4 regions of the Streptosporangium jomthongense genome follow, and region 1 is predicted to be linked to each of the others. Evidence: riboswitches for the same ligand, from Rfam matches in the RefSeq annotation. Region 1 holds a riboswitch; each other region holds the start of a gene.

The links. A riboswitch is a leader RNA that binds a small molecule or an ion and turns the genes downstream of it on or off. The one in region 1 is predicted to bind cobalamin.
Region 2: linked by a shared signal. The riboswitch ahead of ACFOYY_RS31350 (ribonucleoside-diphosphate reductase subunit alpha) and the one ahead of ACFOYY_RS03390 (ABC transporter substrate-binding protein) in region 1 are both predicted to bind cobalamin.
Region 3: linked by a shared signal. The riboswitch ahead of metE (5-methyltetrahydropteroyltriglutamate--homocysteine S-methyltransferase) and the one ahead of ACFOYY_RS03390 (ABC transporter substrate-binding protein) in region 1 are both predicted to bind cobalamin.
Region 4: linked by a shared signal. The riboswitch ahead of cobN (cobaltochelatase subunit CobN) and the one ahead of ACFOYY_RS03390 (ABC transporter substrate-binding protein) in region 1 are both predicted to bind cobalamin.

Annotation. Positions count from the first base shown of each region.
Region 1 is NZ_JBHSBC010000002.1:28,900-33,058, forward strand. Features, by position in the region: gene ACFOYY_RS03380 (ABC transporter ATP-binding protein) at 1-232, opposite strand, end outside; gene ACFOYY_RS03385 (FecCD family ABC transporter permease) at 232-1,296, opposite strand; gene ACFOYY_RS03390 (ABC transporter substrate-binding protein) at 1,293-2,279, opposite strand; cobalamin riboswitch at 2,473-2,595, opposite strand; gene alaS (alanine--tRNA ligase) at 2,737-4,159, shown strand, end outside.
Region 2 is NZ_JBHSBC010000037.1:37,688-41,846, reverse strand. Features, by position in the region: gene ACFOYY_RS31355 (ribonucleotide-diphosphate reductase subunit beta) at 1-30, opposite strand, end outside; gene ACFOYY_RS31350 (ribonucleoside-diphosphate reductase subunit alpha) at 65-2,308, opposite strand; cobalamin riboswitch at 2,460-2,659, opposite strand; gene ACFOYY_RS31345 (Bug family tripartite tricarboxylate transporter substrate binding protein) at 2,664-3,683, opposite strand; gene glmS (glutamine--fructose-6-phosphate transaminase (isomerizing)) at 3,775-4,159, opposite strand, start outside.
Region 3 is NZ_JBHSBC010000012.1:231,257-235,415, reverse strand. Features, by position in the region: gene ACFOYY_RS12800 (CBS domain-containing protein) at 85-519, shown strand; gene ACFOYY_RS12795 (dsRBD fold-containing protein) at 587-844, opposite strand; gene ACFOYY_RS12790 (hypothetical protein) at 1,293-1,721, opposite strand; cobalamin riboswitch at 2,071-2,300, shown strand; gene metE (5-methyltetrahydropteroyltriglutamate--homocysteine S-methyltransferase) at 2,430-4,159, shown strand, end outside.
Region 4 is NZ_JBHSBC010000054.1:38,373-42,531, forward strand. Features, by position in the region: gene ACFOYY_RS40160 (precorrin-8X methylmutase) at 1-363, opposite strand, end outside; gene cobG (precorrin-3B synthase) at 360-1,655, opposite strand; cobalamin riboswitch at 1,675-1,873, shown strand; gene cobN (cobaltochelatase subunit CobN) at 1,987-4,159, shown strand, end outside.

The DNA of each region.
Region 1 (4,159 bases):
GGCGGGCCAGCCATCTGCCCGGCATCCGCCACACGTCGTGCCCGTCGAGGAGCACCTGCCCGGCGGTGGGGCGCAGCACCCGGTAGAGGGTCCTCAGCAGGGTCGACTTGCCCGCGCCGTTGGGCCCGGCCAGGCCGAGCACCTCACCGGGGGCCACCTCGAACGTCACCGCGCGCACCAGGTCCCTGCCGCCGATCCGCACCGAGACCTCCCGTACGGCCAGAGCGCCCATCAGGTCCTCCTGCGCATCAGCCACAGGAAGAACGGCCCGCCGACCAGCGCCGTGATGATCCCCACCGGGATCTCCTCGGGGGTGATCAGCGTCCTGGCGACCAGGTCGGCCGTGATGAGGAACGCCGCCCCGAGCAGCGCCGTGGCCGGAAGCGCCCGCCGGTGGTCGGCCCCGACGAGCAGCCGCACCACATGGGGCATGATCAGCCCGACGAACCCGATGGCCCCGCTGACCGCGACGACGGTGCCGATCACCATGGCCACCAGCACGAACAGCGCCGCCCTGAAGCGGTGCACGTCCAACCCCAGGGAGGCGGCGGCCTCCTCCCCGGCCAGCAGCAGGTTCAGCGGGCGCGAGACGCCCAGCAGGACGACGGTGCCCGCCGTCACGGCCGCCGCGGGCACCCACACCGTCGTCCACGTCGTCCCGGCGACGCCGCCGAGCATCCAGCGGACGGCCGACTGGGCCCGGTGCGGGTCGTCGGAGGTCACCACCAGGAAGCTGGCCGCCGCCGAGAGCACCTCGGCCGTCGCCACCCCGGCCAGCACCAGCCGTACCGTGGTCATCCGCCCGCCGGACCGGGCCAGGAAATAGACCGTGACCAGCGCCGCCAGCGCCCCCGCGAACGCGGCGACCGGCAGTGAGAACGGTCCGAGGAAGGTCAGGCCGAACACAGTTACGCTCACCGCGCCCACGCTGGCGCCGGAGGAGACGCCAAGCAGCATCGGATCGGCCAGCGGGTTGCGCACCAGCGCCTGCAACGCCATCCCGCAGACCGAAAGACCGGCGCCGATGACCCCGCCCAGGATCACCCGCGGCAGCCGTACGTCCATGACGACGGTCTCCCTGACCGGGGACCAGACCGGTTCGGCCAGCGCGGGGTGGAGGCGGTGCAGCAGGATGCCCCACACCTGTTCGGCGGGCAGGCTGATCGAACCGGCCGCGACCCCCGCCGTGACCGCCCCGCCGAGCAGCAGCGCGCACAGCGCGAGCGTCAGCGGGTACGGCAGGCCGGGGCGCCGGGTGACGGGCGTCGTCCGGGAGAGCCCGGTCAGGCCGCTCACTCGAACCGGTCGGGGTGGATCTGCCGGGCCAGCGACTCGACCGCCGACGGCGCCCGGACCCCGAGCACGACCGACGACAGCGGCAGCACCGCGAACCGCCTGTGCCTGATCGCCGGAACGTCGGCGAGCGCCGGGTTCGACAGCAGGAACCTCTTCTTGTCCTCGACCTTCTCCTCGCCGTAGTCGTAGACGACGATCCAGTCGGGCGCGCGCTCGGCGACCTGCTCGAACGACACGTCGGCCCACGTCTTGTCCACGTCGGTGAAGACGTTCCGCGCGCCCGCCAGCGTGATGATCTCGTCGCCGACGCCCTTGCCCCCGGCGGTGAAGGCGGTCTTGTCGCCGCTGTCGTAGACGAACAACCTGACCGGCTCGACGTCGGCGAGCCTCTCCCTGACCCGCGTCAGGGGCTCGTGCAGCCGGGTGATGAGCGCCTCGGCCCGTTCGCGCACGCCGAAGATCGTGGCGACGTTGCGGATCTCCCGGTCCATCAGGTCCATGTCCACCGGGCCTGACGGGCACTGCTCGACGTTGAGGTAGGTGTCGATCCCGGCCTTGCCCAGCGCGTCGCGGCCGCGGCCCTCCTTCTCGTCGAAGGCGCTGGAGAAACCGCCGTAGACGAAGTCGGGCTCCTCGGCCAGCAGCGCCTCGTAGGAGGGGTACTGCCTGGAGAGCACCTTCACCCCGTCGTAGGCGGCCTGGTACTCGGGCAGGACCTTGTCGTCGAGATATCCGGTGCCGGCCATCGACCCCTGCAGTCCCAGCGCCAGCATCACCTCGGTCGCGTGCTGGTTGAGGGAGACCGCCCGCCGCGGCGGGCGGTCGTAGGTCGTCCTGACGCCGCAGTCGTCGAGGGTGACCGGGAAGCCCGCGACGGCCCCGGCAGGGGCTTCAGCCGGGGCTCCGGAGGAGGCGCCGCAACCGGCCAGGAGCACGGCGCAGGACAGGGCGAGCAACAGGGACAGGGGACGTCTGACCGTCACGGACGGTTCCTCTCACGGGATCTGCACCATGGGACGGCCCTGCCGGAAGGTCACGGAACCGGCCAGGAGGTCGTCTCCGGGCACACGTCGGCGCGGAGGGCTCGTGCGGTCGTCGCCACGCGAGGTCATCCATCGGCCGACCCGCTCCTCTCCGGGGAGATCCGCCCCAGTTCGTCGAGGAGGCGACCGCGTGAGTCTCCTGGCTCTCGGGTCGATGCTCGCCCCCGTCTTCCCACCCCGCAGGGGGCGGTGACCTCGTGGGGGTCCGCTCGCCGATCACAGTGGCGGGACCGCGCCGGATTCGCACCGGCTTCCTCGTCCGCGCTCGCCTTCGCCGGTCATCATTGCACGAAGCCGTTGATGCGCTGAAGATGGCCTCCGGTTCCGGCGGCGGCTGTACGATGCCTTGTTGCAACAAATTTGCAATTGCAAAGACTGGCGGTATTCGGGAGGGCAAGTGCGGACGGCGGAGGTCAAACGGCGGTTCCTTGAGCACTTCGCGGCGGCGGGGCACACCGTGGCCGCCAGCGCGCCGCTGCCCGCCGACGACCCGACGCTGCTGTTCGTCAACGCGGGCATGGTGCCGTTCAAGCCCTATCTCCTCGGGCAGCGGACACCGCCGTCCCCCCGGGCGGCCAGCGTGCAGAAGTGCATCCGCACCCTCGACATCGACGAGGTCGGCAAGACCACCAGGCACGGCACGTTCTTCCAGATGAGCGGCAACTTCTCCTTCGGCGACTACTTCAAGGAGGAGGCGATCAGGCTCGCCTGGGACCTGACGGTCAAGCCTCGGGCCGAGGGAGGCTACGGCCTCGACCCCGACCGGATCTGGGCCACCGTCTACCTGGACGACGACGAGGCCCACGCCCTGTGGCAGGACGTGATCGGCCTGCCGGAGGCCCGCATCGTACGGCGCGGCAAGGCCGACAACTTCTGGTCCATGGGCGTCCCCGGGCCGTGCGGGCCCTGCTCCGAGCTCTACTACGACCGTGGCCCGGCCTATGGGCGAGAGGGCGGGCCCGAGGTCGACGAGGACCGTTACCTCGAATTCTGGAACCTTGTTTTTATGCAATACGAGCGGGGCGAGGGCGTCGGCAAGGAGGACTACCCGATCCTCGGCGAGCTGCCCTCCCGCAACATCGACACCGGCATGGGCCTGGAACGCATGGCGGCGCTGCTCCAGGGCGTCGACAACCTCTACGAGACCGACGAGACCCGGCCCGTCCTGGACGCCGCCGCGGCGCTGACCGGAACCAGATACGGCGTGCGCTCCGGGCCGTCCGCGGCCGAGAGCCACCCCGACGACGTCCGGCTCCGGGTCGTCGCCGACCACGTCCGCACCGCGCTCATGCTGATCGGCGACGGCGTCACCCCCTCCAACGAGGGACGTGGCTACGTGCTGCGCCGGATCCTGCGCCGGGCGATCCGCGCCGTCCGGCTGCTCGGCTACGAGGACCCGGTCCTGCCCGAACTGCTGCCGGTGGCCCGCGACTGCATGGCGCCCTCCTACCCGGAGCTGGCCGCCGACTTCGACCGAATCTCGGCCTACGCCTACGGCGAGGAGGAGACCTTCCGCTCGACGCTGCGCCAGGGCAGCGCGCTGCTCGACCGGGCCATCATCCGGACCGGGGAACGGCTGCCTGCGGCCACGGCCTTCAAGCTGCACGACACCTACGGCTTCCCGATCGACCTGACCGTCGAGATCGCCGCCGAACACGGCCTCGACGTGGACGTCACCGGGTTCAGGGAGCTGATGGCCGAGCAGCGGCGCCGCGCCCGTGAGGACACCCGCGCCAGGAAGACCGGCCACGCCGACACCGGACTGCACCGCGCCCTTCTCGACGAGCACGGCCCCACCGACTGGCGGGCGTACACGACGC
Region 2 (4,159 bases), on a different contig from region 1:
GGTGAGGTTCATACCGGGGTCGAGCAGCATTCGGAGAATGACCTTTCGGCTTGGGTCACGGGGCCTACTGGCAGGCGTCGCAGTACTCGGGGTTCTCCAGCGAGCAGGCGATCACGTCCTGCTCGGGGAGCGACTGTGCCGCGGTGGCCGGCACAGTCGCTGACACAGCGGCCGGCACAGTGGCCGACACGGTGGTCTGCGCGATGCGGGTGGCCGGACGGGAGCGCAGGTAGTAGGTGGTCTTCAGGCCCGAGCGCCAGGCGTAGGCGTACATCGAGGAGAGCTTGCCGATGGTCGGGGTCGCCATGAACAGGTTGAGCGACTGCGACTGGTCGATGTACGGCGCGCGCGCCGCGGCCAGGTCGATCAGCGCCTTCTGCGGCAGCTCCCACGCGGTCCGGTAGAGCGTCCTGAGGTCGTCGGGGATGCCCGGGACGTCCTGGATCGAGCCGTCCGCCCGCTTGATCGCGTCCCTGATCTGCGGGGTCCACAGGCCCCGGGCCGTGAGGTCGGCGACCAGATAGCGGTTGACCTGGAGGAACTCCCCGGAGAGGGTCTCGCGCTTGAAGACGTTCGACACCTGGGGCTCGATGCACTCGTAGCAGCCCGCGATGGAGGCGATGGTGGCCGTGGGGGCGATCGCGATCATCAGCGAGTTGCGCAGGCCGGTCACGGCGATCCGCTCCCTGAGCGCCGTCCACTCCGCCGAACGGGCGGCCCCGTAGTGGTCGGGGTGCAGCACGCCGTCGGCGGCGCGGGTGTCCCCGTAGGAGGGGTGGCGCCCCCGCTCGGCGGCCAGGTCGCTGGAGGTGGCGTAGGCGGCCAGCGCGATCTCCTCGGCGATCCGGGTCGACAGCTCAAGCGCCCGCGGCGAGTCGAACGGCAGCCGCAGCGCGAAGAAGACGTCGGCCAGCCCCATCACGCCCAGCCCGACGGGCCGCCAGCGCTCGTTGGCCGCGCGGGCCTCGGGCGTCGGGTAGAAGCCCAGGTCGATGGTCCTGTCCAGGAACCTGACCGCGGTGCGAGCCGTACGGCGCAGCCGCTCCCAGTCCACACCGTCCGCGGTGAGGTGGGCCGCCAGGTTGATCGAGCCGAGGTTGCAGACGGCGGTCTCCGCGTCGCTGGTGACCTCCAGGATCTCGGTGCACAGGTTCGACAGGTGGATGACGTTGCCCGGACGGGCCGTCTGGTTCGAGGTCCGGTTCGAGGCGTCCTTGAAGGTCATCCAGCCGTTGCCGGTCTGGGCCAGCGTGCGCATCATGCGGCCGTACAGGGCACGGGCCGGGACCTGCCTGACGAACCCGCCCTCGGCCTCCGCCCTGCGGTAGGCCTCCTCGAACGCCTCGCCGTACAGGTCGGTGAGGTGCGGGACCTCCTTGGGGTCGAACAGCGACCACATCTCGTCGGCCTCGACCCGCCGCATGAACTCGTCGGGGATCCAGTTGGCGAGGTTCAGATTGTGCGTACGGCGCGCCTCCTCGCCGGTGTTGTCGCGCAGTTCGAGGAACTCCTCGATGTCGGCGTGCCAGGGCTCCAGGTAGACGCAGGCCGCGCCCTTGCGACGGCCGCCCTGGTTGACGGCGGCGACGCTGGAGTCGAGGGTGCGCAGCCACGGCACGATGCCGTTCGAGTGGCCGTTGGTGCCGCGGATCAGCGAGCCGCGCGAGCGGACCCGGGTCCAGGCGATGCCGATGCCCCCGGCGTACTTCGACAGGCGGGCGACCTGGCCGTAGCGCTGGTAGATGGCCTCTAGCTCGTCCCTCGGGGAGTCGAGCAGGAAGCAGGAGGACAGCTGGGGCCTGCGGGAACCGGAGTTGAACAGGGTGGGCGAACTGGGCAGGTAGGACAGAGTGGCCATGAGCCCGTACAGTTCGGCGGCCTCCTCGACCGTCTCCGACAGACCGCAGGCCACGCGCAGCAGGAAGTGCTGGGGGCGTTCGAGGACCTTGCGGGTGCTCGGGTGGCGCAGCAGGTAGCGGTCGTAGACGGTGCGCAGCCCGAAGTACTCGAACCTGTCGTCGGCGGCCGGGTCGACCAGCGCGTCGAGGGCGGCGGCGTTGGCGGCGACGAAGGCGGCCAGCCCGTCCTGCAGGAGCCCCGCGCCGTGGGTCGCGGCGATCGACTCGGAGAATGTCGTGACGCCGTGCTCGGCGGCCTCCTCGGCGATCAGGCCTGTCAGCAGCCTGGCGGCGGCTCTGGAGTTCTCCGGGTCGGTGATCACCCGGGCCGCGGCCTCCTCGATCGCCCGCCTGCGATCGTCCGGCGAGTGCCCGGTCTTCTCCGCCTTCTCGGCCAAGGTCTGTGTCACGTGCCACCCCTCGTGCAGGTAATCCCCGTACGGCTCACGGAGCAGGGCGCGCGTCAACGGGCGGCTCCCGGGCACGCCGGACCGCCTCGTCCCGCGGCTCTCCCTCGAAGCCCTGGACAACTCTCGTGCCGAGCGGGGACCTGGTCGGTCCCCTCTCCACACACCGCGGGCAGGTCTTCGGACTCACGGGCGTGACGCGCGCTCCTACCGGCCGTCGCTTCCCGGGCGTGGTTCACCCAGTGCTCAGTTGACGGCTTTCGTTCCCGTTCACCGCTGCGGGGCAGTCCCGGTCTCTCACCGGGTTCCCTGTTGCCTCGCCCTCGTGGGCGAACCAGCGACGACCAGGATCCTACATCTAGTGCCGCCTGACGCAACCACCCCAACAGTTTGTGTCGGGGATGCTCAGCAACCCGAGCTCGTTGAGCACCGCGCGGGTACGGCGGGTCTCCGTGACCAGCCACCGGCGGAAGTCGTCACCGCTCAGGTACGCCCGGTGCCAGCCGTTGGCCGCGCACACGGCCTGCCATCGGGGCGAGGCGTCGATCCGGTCGCACAGGGCGACCGCCCCGTCCCGGTCGCCGGGGCTCATGGCCCGGGGACCGAGCACCCCGCACCAGTCGGCGTACTCCAGGCGCACCTCCCGCTCCATCAGCGTCGGCGCGTCGATGCCGTCGATCCGCTCCCCCGAGGAGACCGCGAGCGGCATCAGCCGGCCCGTGGCGATCTTCGGCAGGAGGGAGCCGGCCGAGCCGAGGAGCGCGGCCACCCGCCCCTCGTGCAGCGCCTCGACGGCCTCGGACTCGGTCGGGTAGCCGGCGTACTCCATCAGCCTGACGTCGACGCCGAGGCACTTGCCGATCATGCCGTAGAGCACGTGGTCGGAGCCGCCCTCGGCCCCTCCCCCGACCACCAGCCGCGCCGGGTCGCGGCGCAGCGCCGCGACGAAGTCCTCGAAGGTCCGCAGCAGGGAGTTCGGGGAGACGGCCAGGACGGACCAGTCTCCGGCCAGCCTGGCCAGCGGGGTCGAGGCCGCCAGCACGGAGTCCGCGTCGGCGGTCTCGCCGCCCGCCAGCATCGGCACGCCCGCCAGGAACACCCGGCCCTCGCGCGCGAAGGGGCCCCCGACGGCGGCGAACGCGGTCAGGGCGGCCATCCCCTGGGCGCCCGCGCCGCTCACCTCGACCGCACCGGCCATCCTCTCGCCGGTCAGGATCGCGGCCAGCGCGTGGGCGGCCTGGTCCCAGCGCCGCCCGCGGACGACCGGCGCGACGATGGTCAGCCTGCGCGCCCACCCCGCACCGGGGCCGCCCATGTCACCGCAGCCCCCGGCGACCATGACCCCCAGCGCGAGCGCGAGGAATCGCCTACGGTGCATAAGCGTCCCTTCCGCCGAGATCCCCCAGATCTCTCGATACCCTACGTTGCAGATATGTCACTCTCTGCACCGCAATTGGGGCATCAGGCGCTCACTCCACGGTGACGCTCTTGGCGAGGTTGCGCGGCTTGTCCACGTCGCGGCCGAGCGCGACGGCCGCGTGGTAGGCGAACAGCTGCAGCGGGATCGACAGCAGGATCGGGTCGAGCTCGATCTCGTTCCTGGGCACCACCAGGCAGTCGTCGGCCAGCCGGGGATCGGCCTCGCGGTGCCCGACCATGAGCACCCGCCCGCCGCGCGCGCGGATCTCCCCCAGCGTGGTGAGGTTCTTGTCCAGCAGCTCGTCGTCGGGGACGACCGCCACGGTCGGCATCTCCGGGCCGATCAGCGCCAGCGGCCCGTGCTTGAGCTCGCTGGCCGGGTAGGCCTCGGCGTGCACGTAGGAGACCTCCTTGAGCTTCTGCGCGCCCTCCCTG
Region 3 (4,159 bases), on a different contig from region 1:
CTCTCCAGAATCGCCCCACTGAATCCGAATTTATCGGGCATAGGGCTATAGAGGCCCACAAACCTACCGTCAGGAGGGGTGACGATGACGAGAACGGAGACAGGCAGGACGGTCCGGGACCTGATGCACCCGGACGCGCGGTGCGTCGGTGAACACGACAGTCTGCGTACGGCCGCGCGGATGATGCGCGACCTGGATGTGGGCGCGCTGCCGGTCTGCGGGGACGACGACCGGCTCAAGGGGATCATCACCGACCGTGACATCGTGATCAAGTGCTGCGCAGAGGGCGGGAACCTCGACGAGACGACGGCGAGTGAGCTCGCCCAGGGGCTGATCTGGATCGACGTCGAAGGCAGCGTCGACGAGGCGCTGACCATGATGGAACGGCACCGGATCAAGCGTCTGCCCGTGATCGAGAACCACCGCATCGTCGGCATGATCAGTGAGGCCGACCTGGCCAAGGGCCTGCCCGACGACAAGCTCGCCGAGTTCGTCCACCAGGTCTACGGCCGGCGGTGAACCGGGGCCCGTCCGCCGGAGTCCGTGAGGGCGACGGCGGGCGGGCCGGTCCGTGCGCGGGGCCCCCTCACCACGAGGTAGGGCCGGTCAGCTGGGCGATGTCCGCCGAGGTGACGCTCATCAGCCTGCCGGACAGGTCGGCCAGCGCCCTGGCGGCGGCGAGCTCGTCGCCGATCTCGGCCACCGGATCGTCGGACGGGTTGCGGCGTGCCCGGCCGATCCCCGCCAGTTCCCCGGCGCCCGCGATGGGCAGGACCGCCCTGGCGAAGGTCTCGTCGCCGTCCTCGGTGATGGAGACCCGTACGTCCCACTGCTTGGATCGCATGATCTGAACCCCCGTTCTTCGTGACGGTGGCGGCGCCCGCTCTCCGGGCGCGAAGCCGTCACCTCCAGTGTCGGAGCCGTACGGCGTGACCATCAGGGACGAAGGTCCCGCCCTTGGGGGACGGGCTCCCCTAGGACCTGTTTTGCGGATCTTTCCGCCTGCCGCGGTCGCCCAGGCGGCGCCCCGCCGCGTTGTCGCCCCACCCCACGAAAACGCTCCGCGTTTGCCGCGGGGGCCCGGGGAGAATCTGTCGCCCATAACTCCGTTATGAGCTCCTCCTCCGCCTCGCGGGGCATCCACCTGGACGATCCTCGCCACGGCGAAGATCCACAAAACAGGTCCTGGGCGGGGCGTCGTGCCCTTGGGGAAACGGGAAACGGAGCGATCCCGTTTCCCGTTTCCCGGCACTCGTTCTCCGTGAGCCCGCGACGGGCTCGTCGCGAGTTCTCTAACGCGAGGTGGTGGAAACCGGCAGGCGGGACTCCTCCCGCTGTTCCTCGTGCCCCTCGCGCCGGGGGAGGGTCGCGGCGACGACCAATGTCCCGGCGATCAGGACGACGTTCTTGACGACGAACTCGCCCTCCATTGTGAGCATGAGCGGGTTTCCGTCCTTGAACGCGACACCCGGGTGGAGCACCAGGACCAGGAACGTGCCGACGAGGTGGAGCAGGAGCACGGGCAGGAACGGGCGCAGCCACCGGCCGGTGAACAGCGCCAGGGCCACCGCGACCTCGAACACGCCCAGGGCGGGCACCACGAACGACGCGGGCAGCGGCACGAAGGACAGGGTGTCGGCGACCAGGGCGCCGACCGGGCTGACGTTCGCCACCTTCAGCACGCCGAACCACAGGAACACCAGGCCAAGCGTCCCTCGCATGATGACCGGGAAACGCCGGTGGAGAATGGCGGCGACTCGCGACTTGACATCGGTTAGGGCGCTTGGTATACGCCCTTGATGGAGATGTGACCCTTTAGTCCGATACATGGTTAACTCCGATGGCTGGGGGGTTTGCCGGGTCTAATATAGCCTGCCCTTTTCTTTCGGAAATTGTAGGAAATGGGGTCTTAGGTCACGGTTGTTGAGTCGCGAAAGCGGGGGACGGAGATTTTCCCGCGACCCGCGAATTCCCCCGTACGGTTTCAGGCGGCCCGGGGCGACGGGAGAACGATCCCGCGAACCCGCCGGCGGGCCCGAATATGGTTGTCGCTCCGCCATCGGATGCGCGTAGGGTTGGGGACGCAGTCGGTTCGCCCTGCCCGCCAGGCAGACGCGTCGTAAGAGGGAACCCGGTGTGACTCCGGGACTGCCCCGCAGCGGTGAGTGGGAACGACCGCCGTCAAACGCACTGGATCCGGCAGATTGGGTCCGGGAAGCGACGGCCACTAGGTGTCAGGGCGAGACAACGGCCCGGACGTGCCCGCGAGTCCGAAGACCTGCCACTGCCCGCGTGCGACCACGCACGCGGTGACCTCGGTGACCTCGCGGGTGGGTCGGCGGCATGGGACGGGCCTGGTGCGCCCGCCTCTCCTTCGTCTCTCCCCTCGGGGCACCGGAGTCCTTTCGTGACTCGCGAAGGAGAGTTCCGTGACCGAGACTTCCTCCCCCACCGTGTACGGCTACCCCCGTCAGGGGCCGGACCGTGAGCTGAAGAAGGCGATCGAGGGCCACTGGGCGGGCCGGGTGACCGAGCGTGACCTGCTGGACGTCGCGGCCGGGCTGCGCGCAGGCAACTGGCGGCACCTGACGGAGGCGGGGGTGCGGGAGGTGCCGACCGGCGACTTCTCGCTGTACGACCACGTCCTCGACACCACCGTCATGGTCGGCGCCGTCCCCCCGCGTCACCGAGCCGTCGTGGAGACGGAAGGCCCCCTGGCGGGATACTTCGCCATGGCCCGGGGCACCCAGGAGGTCGCCCCGCTGGAGATGACCAAGTGGTTCGACACCAACTACCACTACCTGGTGCCGGAGCTGGGACCTGACACCGTCTTCGCCGCGGACCCGGCAAAACAGGTCGGCGAACTGCGCGAGGCCGTCGCGCTCGGGCACACCGCGCGCCCCGTGCTCGTCGGCCCCGTCACCTACCTGCTGCTGGCCAAGCCCGCCCCCGGCGCGGACCCGGCCTTCGAACCCATCGGCCTGCTCGACCGGCTGCTGCCCGTCTACGCCGAGGTGCTCGCCGCCCTGCGCGCGGCCGGTGCCGAGTGGGTGCAGCTCGACGAGCCCGCGCTGGCGCAGGACCGCGACCGGGCGGTGCTCGACGCCGCCGCCCACGCCTACCGTGAGCTCGGCGCCCTGACCGACCGGCCGAAGATCCTCGTCGCCGGTTACTTCGACCGGCTCGGAGACGCGCTGCCGGTCCTGGCCAGGGCGCCGATCGAGGGCCTGGGACTGGACTTCACCGGCCCGGCCGCGGCCAACCTGGAGGACCTGGCCCGCGCGGGCGGTCTGCCCGGCAAGCGCCTGATCGCCGGTGTCGTGGACGGCCGCAACGTGTGGATCAACGACCTGGGCGGGTCGCTGGCGACCCTGGCCACCCTGCTCGGCCTGGCCGGCCGGGTGGACGTCGCGCCCTCCTGCTCGCTGCTGCACGTCCCCGTCGACCTCGGGCTCGAACACGGCCTCGACCCGCGGGTCGGCCGCTGGCTCGCCTTCGCCAGGCAGAAGGTCGCCGAGGTCGTCACCCTGGCCACCGGGCTCAGCGAGGGAACCGGGGCCGTCGCCGGACGACTGGCCGCCAACCGGGCCGACCTGGCCTCACGCGAGGCCTCCGCGCTCACCCACGACCCCGGGGTCAGGGCCCGCGCCGCCGCGGTCACCCCCGCCGACACCCGCAGGCCCCAGCCGTACGGTGAGCGGGCGGCGGCCCAGCGCGCCCGCCTCGGCCTGCCGGAGCTGCCCACGACCACCATCGGCTCCTTCCCGCAGACCGGGCGGCTGCGGGCGGCCCGCGCCGACCTGCGCGCCGGGCGGATCGACCAGGACGCCTACGACGAGCTGATCGCCTCGGAGATCCGCTCGGTCCTGGTCTTCCAGGAGCGGGCGGGTATTGACGTCCTGGTGCACGGAGAGCCGGAACGCAACGACATGGTCCAGTACTTCGCCGAGCGGCTCAACGGCTACCTGGCCACCCAGCACGGCTGGGTGCAGTCGTACGGCACCCGCTACGTGCGCCCGCCGATCCTGGCCGGGGACGTCTCCCGCCCCAGGCCGATGACGCTGCGCTGGACGACCTACGCCCAGTCCCAGACGAGGCGTCCGGTCAAGGGCATGCTGACCGGCCCGGTCACCATGCTCGCCTGGTCCTTCGTCCGCGA
Region 4 (4,159 bases), on a different contig from region 1:
CAGTTCGAGGGCGGCCGCGCTGCGGGTGGTGCCGAGCCGTACGGCCAGCTCGGGCACGCCGGGCTCACCCAGCGTGCAGAGCACCTCGTTGCCCGCGGGCAGGCGGCGCCGGGTCACCCCCGAGGCGACCATCATCGCGTCGCACAGCACGGGCGCCCCCGCGCGCAGGGCCGCCCTGGCCGAGGCGACCACGCCCGGCGACCAGCCGAGGTCGGCGACCAGGTCCACCATCCCGCAGGCGTGGATCATGCGGACCGCCACCTGGGCGACGTCCGGCGGCAGGCCGTCCAGGTCGCTCTCGGCGCGGATGGTGGCGAAGGAACGCCGGTAGATCTCCGCGCCGTCCCGGACGTAGTCGGTCACGTTTCCCCTCTCAGAGCCGCCACGGCGGCCGTGGTCTCCTCGATGTCCGCGCAGTTCAGGCCACTGTTCAAGCCGCTGTCCAAGCCGCTGTCCTCCAGGAGGACCCGGTAGCCGGTCGTGGTCGCGACCACGTCGACGGCCCGTCCTCGCGGGCGGCCGCAACGTCGTTCGCAGCCCGCCCAGTGCACCGGGAGCGTACCGGGGCGGGCGGGGACGGCCGAGGGCGGGTCGCTCTCGGCCGCGATCCAGCGGGCGGCGTCGGCCCGCACGTCGGCCAGTGACTTCGCGCAGCCGGGCCGCCCCGCGCAGGCCGTCACGCCCGTCCACGGCGAGGCCGGGTCGAGGACCAGCCCGGCGGCGACGAGCCGCCCGGCGACCTCGGAGAGAGCGGCCGGGGACAGGCCGGGCAGGACGACGCCGCGCCACGGCGTCAGCCGTACCTCCTCGACGGCCAGGCCGGCCAGCAGGGCGGCCTGGGCGGAGGTCAGCCGCCCCAGCGGCACCGTGACGCCGAGCGTGTTCAGGCCTGAGGGCTGTTCGACGGTCCCGACGGGACCGTGGGAGGGCGCCGGGACGGGGGCCCGCCGTACGGGGGCGGAGGTCGTCTCCAGGGTGGCCGCGACCCGGGCGGCGACGCGCTCCGCGCAGCCGGGCAGTTCGCCGATCCGCCACACACGGCCCTCCCGCACCCCGGGCTCGGCCAGGAACGCCTCGGCGGCGGTCAGCAGCGCGGCGACCGCCGACCCCGGCGGCATCCGCAGGCCGCTGTCGGTCTCGGCCAGCAGCAACGCCACCTCGCCGGGGCCGGTCGGCAGGATCGCGGCGTCCGCCCCGAGCCAGGCCACGTCGCCCCGGCCGTCGTCGAGCGCGAACAGGAACCGCCCCGGCAGGCCGGCGAGCGCGGGCGTGCCGCACAGGCGCAGGTCGAGCTCACGGGTCAGCGGTCCCACGTCGAGAATCCCCCGACCGTCGAGGCCGCTCAGCGGTGAGGCCAGGACGTTGCGGACCCGTTCGTGGGTGGCCGAGGGCAGCAGCCCCGCCTGTGCCATGCGGGCCGCGAAGTCGTCCCCGGCGCCCAGCCCGCGCACCTGGACGTTCGCCCGGGAGGTCAGCTCGACGACGCCGTTGCCGCAGGTCTCGGCGGCCGAGGCCAGCTCGCGCAGCTGCGGGGCCGTCAGGCGCCCTCCGGGCACCCTGACGCGCGCCAGGCCGCCGTCGGCCGCGGAATGCACCTGGAGCGCCCCCGGGCACGCGTCGGGATGAGATCGTCCGGAGAAGTGACCTTTTGACACGCTGAGGATGGTAACTCCAGTTTCTTGCGGGGACCTCGCTGCCGTAGTCTCATCGTTGGCGACGGCAAAAGGGAGGAAGCCGGTGTGAATCCGGCGCGGTCCCGCCACTGTAACCGGGGAGCGAACCCCATCCAGCCACGGTCCGGCAACGGGCGGGAAGGCCGGGGGGAGCATCGATCCGGGAGCCAGGAGACTCCAGCCGTCGTAGCCGACGACGACCCGGGGCGAGGACCCCGAGGGAGGAAAGCCCTGTGCGCTGTTCGCCGTTCCCCAGCCGCAAGCCTGCACCGCCGTTCACGGCCGCGCCGCTCCCCGCCGGGGAGCGTGGCGAATGATCCTCCTGCTCTCCACCTCCGACACCGACCTGCTCAGCGCCCGCGCCAGCGGCGCGGACTACCGGCTCGGCAATCCCGCCAGGCTCACCGCGGGGGACCTGCCTCCCCTCGTCGAGGGCGCCGACCTGGTCGTCGTACGGCTGCTCGGCGGGCGCCGCGCCTGGGAGGAGGGCCTGGACGCCCTGCTCGCCGGGCCGCTGCCCGTCGTCGTGCTCGGCGGCGAGCAGGCGCCGGACGCCGAGCTGATGGAACTGTCGACCGTGCCCGGCGGGGTGTGCGCCGAGGCGCACGCCTACCTCGCCCACGGCGGGGCCGCCAACCTCGCCGAACTGGGCCGCTTCCTGTCGGACACGCTGCTGCTGACCGGCCACGGCTTCGCCCCGCCCGCCCCGACGCCCGCCTGGGGCGTGCTCGAACGCCGGGCGCGCCGCGAGGAGGGCCCGGTCGTCGGCGTGCTCTACTACCGCGCCCACCACGTCGCGGGCAACACCGCCTTCGTCGAGACGCTCTGCGCCGCGATCGAGGACGCGGGCGCCCGCGCGCTGCCCGTCTACTGCGCCTCCCTGCGCAGCGCCGAGCAGGGCCTGCTCGACACCCTGGGCACGGTCGACGCCCTGGTGGTGACCGTGCTGGCCGCGGGCGGCACCCGCCCGGCCACCGCGTCCGCGGGCGGCGACGACGAGGCCTGGGACGTCGGCGCGCTCGCCGAACTCGACGTGCCGATCCTGCAGGGCCTGTGCCTGACCGGCGGCAGGGCCGCCTGGGAGGCCAACGACGACGGCCTCTCCCCGCTCGACGCGGCGACCCAGGTGGCGATCCCCGAGTTCGACGGGCGGATCATCACGGTGCCGTTCTCCTTCAAGGAGATCGACGGGGACGGCCTGACCGTCTACGTCGCCGACCCCGAGCGGGCCTCCCGCGTGGCGGGCATCGCCGTACGGCACGCCGTCCTGCGGCACGTCCCGCCCGCAGAGCGGCGGATCGTGCTGATGCTGTCGGCCTACCCGACCAAGCACTCCAGGATCGGCAACGCCGTCGGCCTCGACACCCCGGCGAGCCTGGTGCGGCTGCTTGCCGCGATGCGCGAGCACGGCTACGACATCGGCGCCGAGGACGAACTGCCCGGCGTCACCGGGCAGGACGGCGACGCGCTGATCCACGCCCTCATCGCCGCCGGAGGCCAGGACCCCGACTGGCTCACCGAGGAACGGCTCGCGGGCAACCCGGTGCGGATCAAGGCCTCCCGCTACGCCGCGTGGTTCGCCACGCTGCCCGAGGACCTGCGGACCTCGGTCGAGGAGCACTGGGGACCCCCGCCCGGTGAACTGTTCGTCGACACCTCCGCCGACCCGGACGGTGAGATCGTGCTGGCCGCGCTGCGCGCGGGCAACGTCGTCGTCATGGTGCAGCCGCCCCGGGGGTTCGGCGAGAACCCCATCGCCATCTACCACGACCCCGACCTGCCGCCCAGCCACCACTACCTGGCCGCCTACCGCTGGCTGTCCGACGGCTTCGGCGCGCACGCCGTGGTGCACGTCGGCAAGCACGGCAACCTGGAGTGGCTGCCCGGCAAGTCGGCGGGCCTGTCGGCCTCCTGCGGCCCCGACGCCGCACTCGGGGACCTGCCGCTGATCTACCCGTTCCTGGTCAACGACCCCGGCGAGGGCACCCAGGCCAAGCGCCGCGCCCACGCCACGCTGGTCGACCACCTCGTCCCGCCGATGGCCCGCGCCGACACCTACGGCGACATGGCCAGGCTTGAACAGCTCCTCGACGAGCACGCCTCCATCGCCGCGATGGACCCGGCCAAACTGCCCGCGATCCGGGCGCAGATCTGGACGCTGATCCAGGCCGCCAGGCTCGACCACGACCTCGGCATCGAGGACCGTCCGCACGACGCCGAGTTCGACGACTTCCTGCTGCACGTGGACGGCTGGCTGTGCGAGGTCAAGGACGTCCAGATCCGCGACGGCCTGCACGTGCTCGGCGCGGCCCCGCAGGGTGCCGTCCGCGTCGACCTGGTGCTGGCCATCCTGCGCGCCCGCCAGATGTGGGCGGGCGGCATGGCGCTGCCCGGCCTGCGCGAGGCGCTCGGCCTGCGTGAGGACGGCACCGCCGGGCGCCTGGGCGTCGACGAGGCGGAGGCCGAGGCCAGGTCACTGGTCGAGG